3 regions of the Bradyrhizobium sp. 6(2017) genome follow, and region 3 is predicted to be linked to each of the others. Evidence: predicted binding sites of a transcription regulator. Region 3 holds the regulator's gene; each other region holds the start of a gene.
What was found. Region 3 encodes PhoB, which activates phosphate uptake and scavenging genes when phosphate is short. Its sites were predicted from a motif close to TGTCATNNANCTGTCAT; they were not measured.
Positions count from the first base shown of each region.

Region 1: the regulator PhoB is predicted to act here: its motif matches at 3,686-3,702, upstream of G6P99_RS40720 (phospholipase C).
Region 2: the regulator PhoB is predicted to act here: its motif matches at 2,460-2,476, upstream of G6P99_RS27190 (phospholipase C).

Region 1 is NZ_CP049289.2:8,585,482-8,591,254, reverse strand. Features, by position in the region: tRNA gene G6P99_RS40735 (tRNA-Lys) at 1-81, shown strand, start outside; gene G6P99_RS40730 (hypothetical protein) at 185-412, opposite strand; gene G6P99_RS40725 (cytochrome-c peroxidase) at 583-1,923, opposite strand; gene G6P99_RS40720 (phospholipase C) at 1,920-3,635, opposite strand; partial or broken gene G6P99_RS47875 (penicillin acylase family protein) at 4,040-4,510, shown strand; gene G6P99_RS47870 (penicillin acylase family protein) at 4,579-4,944, shown strand; gene G6P99_RS40710 (acyltransferase domain-containing protein) at 5,127-5,773, opposite strand, start outside.
Region 2 is NZ_CP049289.2:5,782,612-5,788,384, reverse strand. Features, by position in the region: gene mgtE (magnesium transporter) at 1-21, shown strand, start outside; gene G6P99_RS27205 (helix-turn-helix domain-containing protein) at 115-450, shown strand; gene G6P99_RS27200 (alpha/beta fold hydrolase) at 1,226-1,474, shown strand; gene G6P99_RS27195 (hypothetical protein) at 1,607-1,813, shown strand; gene G6P99_RS27190 (phospholipase C) at 2,491-4,185, shown strand; gene G6P99_RS27185 (cytochrome-c peroxidase) at 4,303-5,634, shown strand; gene G6P99_RS27180 (aldo/keto reductase) at 5,705-5,773, shown strand, end outside.
Region 3 is NZ_CP049289.2:1,137,849-1,143,621, reverse strand. Features, by position in the region: gene argF (ornithine carbamoyltransferase) at 1-343, opposite strand, end outside; gene G6P99_RS05355 (aspartate aminotransferase family protein) at 343-1,551, opposite strand; gene G6P99_RS05350 (hypothetical protein) at 1,550-1,789, shown strand; gene G6P99_RS05345 (GcrA family cell cycle regulator) at 2,050-2,562, shown strand; gene phoB (phosphate regulon transcriptional regulator PhoB) at 2,804-3,514, opposite strand; gene phoU (phosphate signaling complex protein PhoU) at 3,645-4,361, opposite strand; gene pstB (phosphate ABC transporter ATP-binding protein PstB) at 4,373-5,191, opposite strand; gene pstA (phosphate ABC transporter permease PstA) at 5,188-5,773, opposite strand, start outside.

The DNA.
Region 1 (5,773 bases), 2.5 Mb from region 3:
ACTGGCAAGTCATTGATTCTCATCAAGCCGCGGCTGACTCTTAATCAGCGGGCCCAGGTTCGAGCCCTGGTGCGGCCACCAACGAAAAACGCATTTGCTCAATAAGTTATAGGAGCAGTCGCTGAGACCAGAGCGAGTCTGATGCGGCGTTCGTCATAGTCGACCATCGCGCGTTCTTATGTAGCTAGATAGCACGGGCCCGGCCGTCACATATATGCGCTACGGCGACTTCGATCTCGTCACCGAAAGCGCTCACATAGGCTATGCCCTGTGTCGGAGTTTCCAGGGGCTCGCCAGCGATCGCGGCGCCGTCAGGCGGTGATGGCAAGCCGCTGCGGGCGAGCGGGATGTTTTCCCGCGATCGGCCATCGAGCCTCGCGAACAGGCGGCGCAGAGCGACCAGAATGGTCATCGGAATGTACTGATAGATCCAAGATGTCCGACCAGGCTCCGACAGCGGCGTGGAAGCGGACATTTGTGCGAGAACTGAGAAGGGTCAGTACAAGACACCGGGGCGACCAAGCCATCGGCTGCATTCGACTGGTTGCGCGCCTTGCGCTAGGTCGCCACGGTACGAGCGTTTCATTCCCGCGGCTTGTATCCATCGTTCAGTGTGTTCAGAAAGGCGATGATGTCGGCTTCGTCCTGATCCGTCATAGCCGGGGTCTCGCCGAGATGTCGGTCGAAGGGAGGATCGCTGACGTCCACGTTGGCGTGATACTTCATTGGGATATCGTTGTACCTTTGCACCTTTCCGTCGGCACCAAGCGGATAGACCTTCTCCGGATTTGTATCGCGAAAATTGTAGAAATCCATGACCTGCCGCAACGAGGTGAATACGCCATTGTGGAAGTAGGCACGGCGCAACGCGGTGTTGCGCAAGGTAGGTGTCTTGAACATGCCGCAATACTGAGTCTGGTCTGCGATGTCCTTGCGAACCGGTCCACAAACCCCAAGATCGAAATACCCGGGGTCCTTGTTGTCGGGGAGTACCATATTGCGTGGCGCGGCCAGCGCTTCATATTGGGTGTCGGTGAAGAGCGGAGGGAAGCCGTCGCGGGTGACCCTCGAGCTATGACATCCGGCACAGTTGGCCTTCTCCGGATCGTTGAACAAGCGGTAGCCCCTCATTTCGTTGTCGTTGAAGCGGGCTTTGCCTTCAAGCCAATAATCGAACTTGCTCGTGTAGGGGTGGAAGCTCGGCTCCTCGATCTGGTAGCGACCGATCGCGAAAGTCGCCTCGGCAACCAACAAGTTCGCGTTCTTCAAAACGGTCTCACCGAACAATGCCGCGATTTTCGTAGCGTAAGGCGCGCGACGCAGCTTTTCTGCAATCACCTCGATGCTGCCGCCATCCATCTCTCGCGGGTCGAGCAACGGACCCGATGCCTGGATCTGGAGAGTGTCAGCGCGGCCGTCCCAGAACAGGCCACCCTGCGGCACGATATTCGCCGCGCTTTGCGTGGCCTGCTGCGCGGTCTTTTGTACGCGCGTTGCCGTCTGACCAATGTCGGCCATTTGCGCCAGTGTGACGGTCTCGTTTTCCCGGTCGTCGGGACCGATGCTGAAGTCAGGCTGCCGCTGCAGGTAAGTCAGCGATGGGACGGCTCGCAACCCGGGAAGCGACAGAGCAGGGCCGCCGGGCATGACTGGCCCGTCGTTAGGGGGACCATACGCGTGGTCCGGGCTGTGACAGGACGCACAAGCCATCTTGCCCGACGACGACAGGCTCGTGTCGAAGAATACGTCCCGACCGAGTTTCGCCATCGCCGAGAGCGGCGCGACTGGGGGACGGACCAGACGAACCGGATTCGGGTTTTCGCCGGGCAACGTTTGCGGCTCGGCAGCCAAAGCGACGCAGGCCATAAGGCCTGCGCCGACGAAGCACGCGATTGTGCGATTGAGCATCTGAATCTGGCTCAATCGTTCTTCGTCTTGTTCTTGGTATCCACCGTACCGAAGGTCGGATCGAGGATGAGCGTGGTGCTGTTTTTCTTGTTGAAGTTGAACATGTCGACGATCGAGCCGGTCGTAGCATCGAAGGAGCCACCGCCGATCCGCTCACCGTTCAGCCAGTTGTCTTCGATGAACTGCGGAATGGAGGCCTGGGTGATGAGCACGTGGCTGACGTAGTTTTTCTTGGCGTAGGGGGAAATCACCATGAACGGCTGGCGCGTGCCGGGACCGCAGCGACCATGAACAGGCAAGCCGTTGACTCCTGCGGGTTCGGTCGTGCCAATCACGCCGCAAATGCCCGTGCCGTTCAACGCATCGGCTGTTGCCGAGAACGACGGCCTCGTCGTCTTGGCGAAAGCGTGGTCATACCAGCCGTCCGAGTCATCATAGGCGAGGATTACGGCGGTACTTTCCCAGTCAGGCCGCTGCTGCAGGAAGTTGATCAGGGTAACCAGCCCCGTCTGCTCATCGAGCGGATCGGAGTTGCCCGGGTGAGCGTCCTGGAAGGCCGACATTTTGATGAAAGACACTGCCGGATAGTTGCCGGATCCGACCGCAGTGAAGAAGTCGTCCAAATCGTAGGCGTGGTTGGCCGGATCAACCTTGTTTTTGCCGGGTACCGTCGTATAGCCAATCGCCTTGGTCGAGGTCGGGCGGGCATGGGTCGGGTTGGCCGTCGACTGGTAATACTGGAACCAAATGTGATGCGGGATATAGTCCCGGATCGCGCCGCCGACGACCTGGCTCACGGTGGAGCGCACACAACCTGTGGTGCCGTTGTTGTTGAGAGTTTGCAGGTTGAAACCACCGACAAAAGATCCCCAGGGGATATCGGCGGCATTGAGCAAGTCGCCGATGTTCTTGCTCGTCATCCGAACTTGTGAGGTCTGGCTTGAGCACACGTCCCCGACCGGATCCGTATCGCTGGTCAGCGTGAGACCGCCCTGACCATCCTGGACTGTACTCGCAGTGAGGCCCGCCGGAATGATCGCCCCATTCGTGGTCCCGGCAAACATGTTGAGCAAGCCAGGCGTCGACGGGCCATATTGATCACTCCAGGCATTGTCGCTCATCGCGTAGTTCTGGGCATAATTCCAGAGGGCGGTCACTGTGTTGCCGTCGAAGAAGCCCATGACCTGACCTTTGGTGCCAAAAGCGCCGGCGCCGCCATTGGTGCCCTTGCCGGTGAATTCCGGGAACAGATCGTTCATGCCGCCGTCGTAGGCCTTCTGCTCGGCCGTGTAGCCATGGCCCTGATCGGCCGTATTGGCCTGCGTGCGATCTAGACGGAACGGGTTGGAAGCGCCGGCGCCGTTGGCCGCATTCAAGTTTGGATTGTTATTGAGCAGAGTGACGCTCGACAAGAGATTGTCGATGTCCCGCTGCGTGTTCTTGGCAGGCTCGAAAACCGGCTCGCCTTCCGGATTCAGTGCATTCGGGTAAGTACCGAAATAATGATCAAACGAGCGGTTCTCGTTGAAAACGATCACCAGGTGCTTGATCGGATATTTGGTCTTCAGCGTATTCGGAACAACGGCGGCATCCTTGTCGTCCTTCTTGCTGTCTGCCTTGTTGGTGCCCGGACCAGCGATAACTGAGCCAGTCGACGTTGCAATACTCGCAACAGCAAACAGCGCTACAGTGGCGAGTAACGTCGTCTTCAATTTTCGATTCTTCATTTTTCCCTCAAGAGGTGCATGCAAAGCGGCGAGACCGTTAGTCAGCGTCAATGACGGCCATGTGTCAGTTTTGATTTCTGCTGCGGCACAATCGCAATCCGAATGCTGATTGCGGGTCGTGCAAATCGTCTGACAAATTACGGCGGCGGAAGCATTTTCGATGCAGTGGAGTACAGACGCAAATGCGCGAAATAGAGCGCGTTCACGTCAACATAAAAAGTTCTTTACCGTCTACCGGGGAATTTATTGCGCCGATCGCGAATATTGCTTCGAAGTCCGAGGATGGAGGTGAAGGCGATCTACATACTGCTGCCATCAAAGACCCTTTGGCCTTCAACAGCGCGCAACCAAGGCGGTAGGCAGTGAATTGGAAGAAGAATATCTGTGCCTTCTGAGTGGAGCCAATGTCGGCCATAGTCGAAGGACTTGGATGGCAGTTCTTCGAAGGAAAGCCGAGCTTGAGGGGGTTGGATCCGGCAACGCCGTCAGCGCACGGATTGGTACCAACAGAAGATAGCTTTCAAGTACACCCGAAGCAGGAAAGCGGATCAATAAGAACGATAGTGATCAAGACGATCGCTTACGGCATTGTCCTCTTGCTGGGCGGGATTGGCATTATGGCTGCCTTGATCTGGCAGACATTGCCACCGTTCAATGATGAGTTGCAGGTCCACGGACTTTCCGCCGCCGCAAGCGTGCGTTTGGACGCGAATGGCATTCCTTGGATCCGCACCTCGACGATGATCGATGCCGCAACAGCGCTTGGCTATCTGCATGCACGAGACCGGATGTTCCAGATGGATCTCATGCGCCGCTCGGCGTCAGGGCGATTGTCGGAGATTGCCGGGCAAGCGGCGCTGCCGATGGATCGAATGATGCGCACTCTCGGCCTTCGTGTTCGCGCATCATCTGACCTTGACGCTGTGTCAGAGCCGACACGCCTATGCTGGAAGCTTATGCGCGAGGCGTCAACGCCTGGATCGACGAACGCGGCCGCTTTAGCGCGGAAGAGTTCCTGCTCCTCGGCGCTCCAGAGCCATGGAGTCCGGTGGATAGCATGCTTTGGGGCGAGACAATGGGAGTCTGGCTTTCGCACAACTGGCGGACTGAGCTCGCCCGGCTCAACCTGCCGGTAAGCTGTCGCAGCAGGAGATCGATGAGCTATGGCCGCAAGACGGCGAGGCCGGACGGCCGCATGCGGCGCTCGATCCGGCACTTGCCGGTACAGCACGGCGCCTTCTGGCTACGCTGCCGGATTTCCCGGCTCCCTTCACTCAGCCACACACGGAGTTACGCTGCTCTCCAGTAAGAAAATAGGGCCTTTGAAACAGTGGGTTTCGCGATGTAGCGGCCTCCCGTTACCACCTTTCTCCACACACCCGTTGCCCGGTTGGGGTAAGCGGCTTTGCCGAGCAGGCATTTTGGGCGGCCGCTTCTGCGGCCTCTGCGTCGCCTGCTGTGACACTCCGCGTCTCAAGTCATGCGTGCCGGCTAGTTGGAAGCAACCCAGCTTCGCAAGCCTTCGACCGTGTGAAATCCGTCCGTGGCGTAGCATCGAATGGATGGCAGGAATGTTTGCGCCATCTCTGCAAGCGCATGTCCTGGGCCGAGGTCCAACACCCTGGTGACTCCCAGCTCTGCAAGGGCTTCCAAGGTCGCTTCCCAGTCGATGGGGCACGCGACCTGGCCTGCGAGCTTCACAGTTGCACTCCCTGCAGAGAAGATGCGTTCGCCGTCGCCCCCGGAAAGCAGAATCCGTCCGCTTGCGACAGGGGTGCGTCTGCTGCCGTCGAGCGCCTGTTGCAGCGGCGCGCAGACCTGCGCGAGATGTGACGTGTGCGACGCGATTTTCACGGCGAGAAGGCCGGTGCGCGCGGCGCCCTGTCTTGTCGCTTCCCGGCAGAGCTCGATGAGGTCCCGCTCTGCGCCTCCGATCACGAACAGGAGGTCGGGGTTCTTGATCGCGAACTCGCAGCGGTGGTGTTCAAGCAGACGTTCGAGCGTGGCCCGGTCGAGCCCGCGGACGTAGCCGAGGCGGCCACCTGGTCCGGCCGCGCGGTCCATCTGGCGCGCGCGAACATCTGTCAGTCGGAGGGCTTCGTCGGCTGTCCATATTCCGGCGATGCTCCAGGCCGCCA
Region 2 (5,773 bases), 4.6 Mb from region 3:
CTGTGGTTCGGGCTGAAATAGGCCAGCGCCAGCCGGCTGGTTTATCGTTAATCGCGCCTTAACGGGGTTCGCGGATGATGCTTCCATCTCCAAGGGGCCATCACGGGGGCCATCATGCAGCGCTTGCGGCTCAAGGCGGACGGACGGATCGTCGAACTGCGCGACGGACAGGAAGTCCCGCTCGTGCCCGCACACCCGGCGGTGCCGACCATGTCGCCCGCAACCTCGCAACCGGCGGTGCGCGCCTTGGTCGTGCGTGATCTGCGCCGCCGCGCGCAACTGACCCAGCTCGAATTCGCCGCCAAGCTCGGCGTGCCCGTCGAAACCATCCGCAACTGGGAGCAGGGCAAGCGCGCCCCGCGCGGCCCCGCCCGCGCGCTGCTCGCCGTGATCGCCCATTCGCCGGAAACGGTGTTCGCGGCGCTGTCGAGCGAGCCGACGGCGGCTTGAACTGATACGGCGGGCTCCGTCCTCAACCAATTGATTGCGCATATGCGCCACAATTTCAGTGTCGTCCCGGCGAAGGCCGGGACCCATACGCCGCAGCAATTGTAGTGAACGGGACTCGTCGTTCCAGCGACGCTCAACAATAGACTTTTGTGGTTATGGATCCCGGCCTGCGCCGGGACGACATTGAGTGTGTTGCGCGAGTTGTGATTCACACATTCGCGTTCTCGCGACATGTTCTGTCCGAGCTTTGCTCTTCGTTCCGCCCTCATCTCACACAGAGGGCGCAGGGAAAGCCGGGTGCCGATCGCACCCATGGGTCCGGTGCAACAAAAAGCACCGGAGGTAGGACCACAGGTGTAACCGGGAACTCCGGCTTTCCCTGCGCGATGGCTTACGGCTTATACGTGCTCGCCCCGGCGAGACCGGGCTTGCTTGTCACCGCCCTCGCAAAAACGCTTGCGCGCTTTACGAGAGGACACTGCCGCTAGGGCGTCAGGCCTGCACGACTTCGCCGTCCGCCTCTTGCGTCCTCGTCAGTTGCGCAATCGGCGTCCACCGCATCTCACCGCAACGTTCGTGACGATCGCGAGCGCCCCTCATCGGGTGAGACGGCGGCATTAGACCGGTGAGTTGGGGTCCGCGTCAAGAGCAAATTCGGAAAAACTGAAGACGCCTTCTCCGGGGCTTGACATCAGGCAACTCAGTAATTGGCAATTCGGCGGGACCGCACCCGGGGTGGAAGGAGCGTCCGTCGCTCTACACGTTGGTCGACGAGATGAAGCGCATCAATGTGCCGACGCTGATCATCACCGGCGACGCGGATTGGCCGTGCCTGCTGCCGGGCATCCTGATGAAGCAGAGCATCCCGTCGGCCGCGCTCGCGGTGATGCCGAATAGCGGCCACGCCATCAACATCGAGGAGCCCGACGAATACAACCGGATCGTCGGCGATCCTCTCGCAGGTCGAAAGCGGCCGTGGGCCGCAGCGCAATCCCCGAGCGTGAGTGCTTCGATCACGGGATGAAAGAGTAGGGCTATCAGTTCGGCAGCTCCGATGTTATTCCCCGTGAGGCGCAGCAAGTCTCGTGACACGGTTGGGCAGTGGACGATCTTCCGCTTACATGCGCGCCACGAGTTGCGTTCACGGAGCCAGAATGTGCAATCACCTTACGCTGGCATGACATTGAACGAACGGATCGTCGTTTCTGGCCGGTTGGCAGAATGGGACAAGGCAGTCCGTGCAGTTGATCAATCGAAAATGATCGAGATTCTGACCCACCTTGACCTGGAGAGTCAGGCGGAGTCGCTGGTCAATCAAATTCTGTCAAATCCAAAATTCTACGGATATGACGATATCAAGTAGTTAAAATGAATTGATCTGATGAGCGTGTTTTTGCGTGGCTGGCGCCACACGTCCGATTTACGTCTCCTGCGCATTGCTCATTGAGGGAGTTGGAGAAACTCCCGTAACACCATTGAAGGTTCCGTGATGGAGAATCTCCTGCGTCTTGATTCGATATCACCGGGTTTGGCCGGGTCCTTCTTCGTCATGGCGGAAGCGCCCAGCCCGGTGTGCGGCAGAGGCTCGACTCCTTAACCGCGCGGTTTGACGAGCAATACTTCAAGCTCAGCGGGGAATCTGACGCCACGTCGTCACAGGCTTTACTCGTATTTCGCAAAGCGCGTGCGGCGGCAGCACTGGCATTTGCCCTCTCTCCCGACTCCAGACAGCTTCACGAGGCCATCTATGAAGCGATTATTGCGTCGGATGACCAGGCGGAAGCCATACGGGTAGCGGATGCGGCACTGAGAGCAAGATAGTAGGGTTGGGCTGCGCATAACGCCGACGCGCTTGCCGGCATCGCTTCAATGACATCGATTCAATATCCGTTCGCGCGCGCTGCAACCGCCGCGTGAATCGAACGCGCGACGATTATGTCGCGATGATGCGGCAATCGCAAAACCGACACAGAGCTGTTACGCGCGCTGGCTAATGTGTCGCACGTTGACGTCATAAATCCTTAAAAAATGGGGCAAGAAGTGAAGGCGAAATTCCTTTCAACGGTCGGATTCTGTGTGGTCGCCGCGGCGATCGCGAGCAGCGCTCCCGCCGCGCAGGATGATCACGACCGCGATCATCGTCATCCGCACGACATTCACACCGCCACGCCGATCAAGCATCTCGTGGTCATCTTCAACGAGAACCGCTCGTTCGATCATTACTTCGCGACCTACCCGAAGGCGACGAATCCGTCGGGCTCGATTCCCTTCGTTGCGAAGCCGCATACGCCGAAGGTGAACAATCTCGCCAACGCCAATCTGTTGACCAACAACCCGAACCTCAATCCGGCCAACGGCACCGGCGCGACCAATCCGTTCCGTCTCGACCGCACCCAGGCCAACACGCGCTCGCAGAACCACTCCTACACGCCCGAGCAGCAGGCGGTCGACAACGGCAAGGAAGATCTGTTTCCGGAATTCACCGGGCGCGGCACTGCCGGCGGCGTCGGCGCCTTCGGCACCAACGGGCAGGTGATGGGTTATTTCGACGGCAACACCGTCACCGCGTTCTGGAATTACGCCCAGAACTTCGCGATGAGCGACAATCACTGGACCGACACCTTTGGTCCGTCGACGCCCGGCGCGCTCGAGGTGGTTTCCGGCCAGACCAACGGTGCGCAGAACATCGTCGGCACGTCATCGTCGATCGCCGATGGCCAGGGCGGCCTGACGCTGATCGGTGATACCGATCCTGCCTACGACTCCTGCTCGAGCACGACCAGCCAGGTCTTGATGACCAGCAAGAACATCGGCGACCTGCTCAATGCCGAGCAGATCAGCTGGGGCAGCTTCATGGGCGGCTTCGACCTGACGCTCAAGAACACCAACGGCACCACCAACTGCGGCCGCAGCACCTTCTCGAGCAACGTCAACGGCACCATCGTGGACTACATCCCGCATCACGCCTGGTTCCAGTACTACAAGTCGACCGCCAACCCGACCCATGCGCGGCCGAGCTCGGTGAACGCCGTCGGCCACACCTACGTTCCTGGCAGCAAGACTGTCGATCCGGCCAATCACGCCTACGATCTCGACGACTTCTACGCCTCGGTGAAAGCCGGCAACTTCCCGGCCGTCTCCTACATCAAGATGCCGGCCTATCAGGACGGTCATCCCGGCAACTCCGATCCGCTCGACGAGCAGGCCGGCAATGTCGAGCTGATCAACTTCCTGCAGAAGCAGAAGGAGTGGGGCGAGACCGCGGTCATCATCACCTATGACGACTCCGACGGCTGGTACGACCACCAGTACGTTGCGCCGACCAGCGCCTCGTATGATCCGACCGCCGATCAAATCAACGGTCCCGGCCAGTGCGGCCGCGGTATCGGCAAGCAGACGCAGCCGAAGGGCCTCGACGGCAAGCCGGTGAACGGCCGCTGCGGGCCGGGCACGCGCGTTCCGTTCCTGGTGATCTCGCCCTTCGCCAAGAGGAACTTCGTCAGCCACACCCGCATCTCGCAGGCCTCCGTGGTTCGCTTCATCGAAGACAACTGGCTGCACGGCCAGCGTCTTGGCGGCGGCGCATTCGACGACAGCGTCGAATCGATCGCTGACATGTTTGACTTCGATCGCGGCCACGGCCAGGACCACGAGTACCGGCAGGACGCGCTGTTCCTCGATCCGACGGCCGGCACGGTCATCGTCAGCCCGCCGGATGATCACCATCATCACTAAAGCTCTTCGGTTCTGATCCAGTCAGAACCGAAGCTCTGCTTACGGTCTTGATGCGTTTTACTCGCGCGAACTGGTCCCCAGTTTGCGCGAAAGCGCCCTAACGACACTGGACCTGGTATGAACGGCCGCACTCTTTGGCTTCTCGGCGCTGGCCTGCTCTCCATGGCCGGCGCCGTTGCGGCAGTCGAGACCCAAGGACTCCCGGGGACAAATCCGAACCCGGTGCAGCTCAGGCGGCCGCCCGTCGCGCCGCTTTCTTCCATGGCGCAGCTCGGCCGCGAGATCTTCTACGACGCGTCGCTGTCGTCGTCGGGCGCGTTGTCCTGCGCCTCCTGCCACAGCCCCGACCACGCCTACGGGCCGCCCAATGACGGACCGGTGATGCTCGGCGGCCGCACGCTGCAGCGGCAGGGCGCGCGCGCCGTTCCGTCGCTGACCTATCTCGAACGTCACCCGAATTTCAGCATCGGCCCCGAGAAGGACGAAGACGACAACGTCGTCGACCTCGCGCAGATGGCAGCAATCGGCCAGCAAGCCGCGCGCGCGAAGAAGACCGCGACCGCGACCGCCGCGTCGGCGGCGAACATCGTGCCGCAGGGCGGCCTGTTCTGGGACGGCCGCGCCGACACGCTGCAGGATCAGGCGATCATGCCGCTGCTCGACCCCAATGAGATGGATGGCGGCAGCCTCGACATCGTGGCCGACAAGTTGCGCGGCGAGCCCTACGCCAAGCGCTTCGTCGAGTTGTTCGGCGCCGGCATCTTCGACAACAGGCGGCTCCTGGTCGCGGAGGCGATGTTCGCGGTGGCGCGCTATCAGGTGGAGGAGGTGAGCTTCCATCCCTACACCAGCAAGTTCGACTACTGGCTGGAGGGCAAGGCGCGGCTGAGCGAGACCGAGCTGCGCGGCCTGCAATTGTTCAACGATCCGGAAAAGGCCAATTGCGCCGGCTGCCATACCTCGGCGCCGACCCGTGACGGCCTGCCGCCGCTGTTCACCGACCATCAGTACGAGGCGCTCGGCGCGCCGCGCAATGCCGCGCTCGCAGGCAACGCCGATGCCAATTATTTCGATCTCGGGGTCTGCGGTCCGCAGCGCACCGACGTCGCTGAGCAGACGCAATATTGCGGGATGTTTCTGACGCCGACCTTGCGCAACACCGCAACGCGCCGCGCCTTCTTCCACAACGGTGTCTTTAGCAGCCTCGAGCAGGTGCTCGATTTCTATAATTTCCGCGATACCAATCCGGAGAAGGTGTATCCCCGTGCAGCCGACGGAACAGTACGCAAATACGACGACCTGCCGGGGAAATACCATGGCAATGTCGACGTCAGCGATCCGCCGTTCGAGCGCCATTTGGGCGACACGCCTGCGATGACGGCGCAGGAGGAAGCCGACGTCATCGCCTTCCTGAAGACGCTGACCGACGGCTATCAGGTGGAGCGGTAAGCCCGCCGCGACCGCCTGCGGAACCGATACGTGAGTTGGCAGGCTGTCGTCACGCGCGCATAATGGGCGGATGAAAGTCGTCGAAGGCAACGGCGCCAGCATCCCCGCGATCGGGCTCGGCACGTGGGAATTGCGCGGG
Region 3 (5,773 bases):
GCAGCGCGTCATGGTTGAGGATGCGGATCATGATCGCATCGACATAGCGCGACAGCACGCGCGCGGTGTCGGCAATGGTCTCGCCGCGGCCGAGCTGCATCTCGGCGCCGGTCAGCATGATGGCTTCACCGCCGAGCTGGCGCATGCCGACGTCGAACGACACCCTTGTGCGGGTCGACGGGCGCTCGAAGATCATCGCCAGCGTCTTGCCCTCAAGCGGCTTCCTGCCCTTCTCATGCGCCTTCCGCGCCGCCTTCATGGCGGCGCCAGCGGACAGCATGTTGCGCAGCTCGGCGAGCGGCACCTCGTCGATGTCGAGGAAGTGGCGGACAGGCTTGCTCATCATCCCGCCGCCTTCTTCGGCTGGGTTGCCGCCAGCGCAGAGCAGGCGCGCTCGAGCGCTGTGATCGACTGGTCGATCTCGGCCTCGGTGACGATCAGGGGCGCCAGGAAGCGCACCACATTGTCGCCGGCGCCAACGGTGAGCAGCTTCTCGTTACGCAGCGCGACGATCAGGTCGCCGGAGGGCACCACGGCCTTGACGCCGATCAACAGCCCCTCGCCGCGCACGTCCGCCAGCACGGACGGATAGCGGTCGACGACGGAGGCTAGCTTCTGCTTGAGCAGCAGCGACATCTTCTGCACGTGCTCGAAGAAGCCGGGTTTCAGCATCACGTCGAGCACGGCATTGGCCGCGGCGACCGCCAGCGGATTGCCGCCGAAGGTCGAGCCGTGCGAACCCGGCGCCATGCCCTCAGCCGCCTTGGCGCTCGCCAGCACCGCGCCGATCGGGAAGCCGCCGCCGAGCGCCTTCGCCAGCGACATCACGTCAGGGGTCACGCCGGTGCGCTTGTAGGCGAAAAGATCGCCCGTGCGGCCCATACCGGTCTGCACCTCGTCGAATGCGAGCAGCAGGCCATGCTCGTCGCAGAGCGCGCGCAGCGCCTTGAAGAACGCCTGCGGCGCCGAGCGCACGCCGCCCTCGCCCTGCACCGGCTCGATCAGGATGCCGGCAGTGTGCGGGCCGATCGCTTTCTTGACGGCCTCGATGTCGCCGTGCGGCACCTGGTCGAAGCCGTCCATCGGCGGGCCAAAACCCTCGAGATATTTTGGCGAGCCGGTCGCAGCCAGCGTGCCCAGCGTGCGGCCGTGGAAGGCGCCTTCGAAGGTGATGATGCGGTAGCGCTCGGGATGGCCCTTGGAGAAGTGATAATGGCGGACCAGCTTGATCACGCCCTCCATCGCCTCTGCGCCGGAATTGCAGAAGAACACGAAGTCGGCAAAGCTCTGCTCGCACAGCCGGGCGGCCAGCGCCTCGCCGTCCGGGCTCTTGAACAGGTTCGACATGTGCCAGAGCTTGGTCGCCTGTTCCTGCAGCGCCTGGACCAGATGCGGATGCGCGTGCCCGAGCGCGTTCACCGCAACGCCCGAGGTGAAGTCGAGATAGCGGTCGCCGTTGGTTGCGATCAGCCAGGCGCCCTCACCGCGCTCGAAGCCGAGATCGACCCGGGCGAAGACGGGGAGCAGATGCGACGAGGCGCTGTTGGTCATGGCGTTCACTGCCGGTTTGAAGCCGACAATTGCCGTGCGCGCCTTGACGCCAGTGCAGCAACGGCCAGCTTCGGAAAACAAAACGGCCGCCTTTGCGGGCGGCACGTGCAGCCATTCTATGCTGCGGCCAGTAGGTGTCAATCGCCAGGAGCCGGCCTTTGCCGGCCTTCCTGCGATGCGAAACGAGCGCAATCCGGAGCATTCCGGTGCGGTGGAAAAGCCTCATTACAGTGCTTAACTTTGTGGGAACATGTGGACGCACGGCCGCGGACTCTTGCGCCAGAGTCACGCCATATTGTAGCGTTTGGCCTGTCGGGTACGACATCTCGTGCGGCAGTACTGGACCCTCTAAGTAGCCTTCGTGTCACACGTAAACGTTCGGGCGCAAGACCGCGCCCGGCGAGGGCTAAGGGATTCTGGCCGCTGGGATTTTGACCCGGATTTGGCTCGCAGCGTCGCTCCAATGACTGGCCGGCGCCATGCGAAAGGAAGAATGCGATGACTGTATTGACCTGGTCCGACGATCGCGTCGAGCAGCTGAAGAAGCTCTGGGAGTCTGGCCTCTCGGCCAGCCAGATCGCCGCGGAACTTGGCAATGTGACGCGAAATGCCGTGATCGGCAAAGTGCATCGGCTCGGCCTCTCCGGCCGCGCCAAGGCCCCCTCCACGGCCGCGCCGCGGCAGCGCAAGGCCCGCCCCGCCCAGCACATGATGCGGGTGGCGCGTCCGGTCTCGCGCGGCAACACCGCGCTGGCGCATGCCTTCGAGGTCGAGATGGAGCCCGATCCGATCTCCTACGACAACGTGGTGCCGATGAGCCAGCGGCTGTCGCTGCTCGAGCTGAACGAAGCCACCTGCCACTGGCCGGTCGGCGATCCATCGAGCCCGGAATTCTTCTTCTGCGGCGGCAAGGCGCTCGGCGGCCTGCCCTATTGCGCACACCACTCGCGCGTCGCCTACCAGCCCGCCGGCGATCGCCGCCGGCCGTCGGCGAAACCGCAGATCAAGTGAGCACTCGGGAAACTGGCGTAGGACTGAAAAAGAAATCCCCGTGAAAGCGGGGATTTTTTTGTGAGAACCGTAGCCCGGATGCATCACCGGCGTCGTCCCGGCGCAGGCCGGGACCCATAACCACGAATGGGTGTTGTTTGAAAGCCGTCTGGCCGCGTGCCGATTGCGCCGGCCGCGGCGTATGGGTCCCGGCTTTCGCCGGGACGACAACGTGTTGCGGTTTATGAATGCCACACGGCCGTTACGGCTGCGGCTCGGCCTTCGCGAAGCGGTCGTCGAGCGCGTAGCCGGCGCCGCGCACGGTGCGGATCGGATCCTGCTCGCGGCCCGGATTGAGCAACTTACGCAGGCGGCCGATATGCACGTCGACGGTGCGCTCGTCGATATAGATGTCGCGGCCCCAGACGCTGTCGAGCAGCTGCTCGCGGCTGAACACCCGGCCGGGATGCTCGAGGAAGAATTCGAGCAGACGATATTCGGTCGGCCCGAGATCGATCGGGCGGCCGGAGCGCGCCACGCGGCGCTTCTCGCGGTCGAGTTCGATATCGCCATAGGTCAGCACGGTGGCAAGCCGCTCCGGGCTCGCACGGCGCAGCAAGCCCTTCACCCGCGCCAGCAGCTCGGGCACCGAGAACGGCTTGACGATGTAATCGTCGGCGCCGGTGGCAAGCCCGCGCACGCGCTCACTCTCCTCGCCGCGCGCGGTCAGCATGATGATCGGAAGCTGCTTGGTCTCGGGCCGCGCCCGCAGGCGGCGGCACAGTTCGATGCCGGACAGGCCCGGCAGCATCCAGTCCAGCACAACGAGGTCGGGGATGCGCTCCTTCAACCTGGTGTCGGCGTCGTCGCCGCGTCCCACCGTTTCGACGTCGTAGCCTTCCGCATCGAGGTTGTAGCGCAACAGTGTCGTCAGCGCTTCCTCGTCTTCGACTACCAGAATGCGTGCGCTCATCGGTCTAAGTTCTTTCTCTGTGGTGATCCGTTGCCCAAACGCAAACCGAAACACTCAACCCCTGAGCATATTCCCCGTGGGAAACGGTTTGTCGCGACGACAATCCGGTTCCGCCGATGCGGATCATGCCCTAGTTGCCCGGCACCGTGGTGGCGAAATTGGTCATATCGCCCTTCGGACGCTTGTCGGTGATCTGCTGGCCCTCGATCATGTAGAACACGGTCTCGGCGATATTGGTGGCGTGGTCGCCGATCCGCTCGATGTTCTTGGCGCAGAACATCAGATGGATGCAGAACGAGATGTTGCGCGGATCCTCCATCATGTAGGTGAGCAGTTCGCGGAACAGCGAGGTGCAGATCGCATCGACCTCCTCGTCGCCCTTCCAGACGTTCATCGCCGCCGGCAGATCGTGCGCGGCATAGGCGTCGAGCACCGACTTGACCTGCGACAGCACGAGGTCGGTCATGTGCTCGAGGCCGCGGATCAGCTTCAGCGGCTGGAAATCGCTCTCCAGCGCCGCGACGCGCTTGCCCATGTTCTTGGCGAGGTCGCCGATCCGCTCGAGGTCAGTCGCGACGCGCATCGCGCTGACGATCTCGCGCAGGTCGATCGCCATCGGCTGGCGGCGAGCGATCGTCAGCACCGCGCGCTCTTCGATGACGCGCTGCAGATTGTCGATCTCGATGTCGGCGGCGACCACGCGCTTGCCCAGCGCGACGTCGCGGCGGATCAGCGCGTCGACCGACTCGGTGATCATGCGCTCGACGAGGCCGCCCATCTCGGCGACCAGGCGGGTCAACTCCTGCAGGTCGCTGTCGAATGCCTTGGCGGTATGTTCAGAAGCCATCGCTTGTCTCCTCAGCCGAACCGGCCGGTGATGTAGTCCTGCGTGCGTCGATCGCTCGGCGAGGTGAAGATCTTGTTGGTGTCGTCGAACTCGATCAGCTCGCCGAGATACATGAAGGCGGTCTTGTCGGAGACGCGCGCCGCCTGCTGCATGTTGTGGGTGACGATCGCGATCGTGTAATCCTCGGAGAGCTCCTGGATCAGCTCCTCGACCTTGGCGGTCGAGATCGGGTCGAGCGCCGAGCACGGCTCGTCGAACAGGATCACCTCGGGACGCACCGCCACGGTGCGCGCGATGCACAGCCGCTGCTGCTGGCCGCCGGAGAGCGACAGGCCGGAAGCGTTCAGCTTGTCCTTGACCTCGTTCCACAGCGCGCCGCCGCGGAGCGCCTTCTCGACCCGGTCGTCCATCTCGGACTTCGAGATCTTCTCGTAGAGGCGGATGCCGAAGGCGATGTTCTCGTAGATCGTCATCGGGAACGGCGTCGGCTTCTGGAACACCATGCCGACCCGCGCACGCAGCAGATTGAGGTCGAGCTTGGGATCGAGAATGTTGGTCTGGTCCAGCATCAGCTGGCCGACCGCGCGCTGACCCGGATAGAGATCGTACATCCGGTTGAAGATGCGCAGCAGGGTCGACTTGCCGCAGCCGGACGGGCCGATGAACGCCGTGACGCGGTTGGTGCCGAGCGTCAGGTTGATGTTCTTCAGCGCGTGGTGCTCGCCGTAATAGAAGTTGAGGTTGCGCACCGTGACTTTCGGCGGCGCTTCCGGCAGCGGCACCTGGGGAACGTGGCTCGCGACAGTCGTGGAGACGGAAAGCTCGGTCATTTTGCGGCCCTTTCGGCACCAAGGATGCGCGCGCCGATGTTCAGCGCGAGCACAGTGAATGTGATGAGCAGCGCACCGCTCCACGCCAGCTCTTTCCAGTAGGCGTAGGGACTCTGCACGAAATTGTTGATGGTCACCGGCAGGTTGGCCATCGTCTTGGTCAAATCCCAGCTGAAGAACTGGTTCGACAGCGCGGTGAACAGCAGCGGCGCGGTTTCGCCGGCAACGCGGGCGGTCGCCAGCAGCACGCCGGTGATCAGACCGGATCGCGCTGCACGATAAGCGATCCGCTTGATCACCAGCGAGCGCGGCAGGCCGAGCGCGGAGGCTGCCTCGCGCAGCGGATTGGGCACCAGCAGCAGCATGTCCTCGGTGGTGCGCAGCACCACCGGGATCACGATCACAGCGAGCGCGAGCGCGCCTGCGATCGCCGAGAAGCCGCGCATCGGCACCACCACCGCGCCATAGATGAACAGGCCGATGATGATCGAGGGCGCGCTGAGCAGGATGTCGTTGATGAAGCGGATCACCGAGGTGAGCTTGTCGTTCTTGCCGTATTCGGCGAGGTAGGTGCCGGCGAAC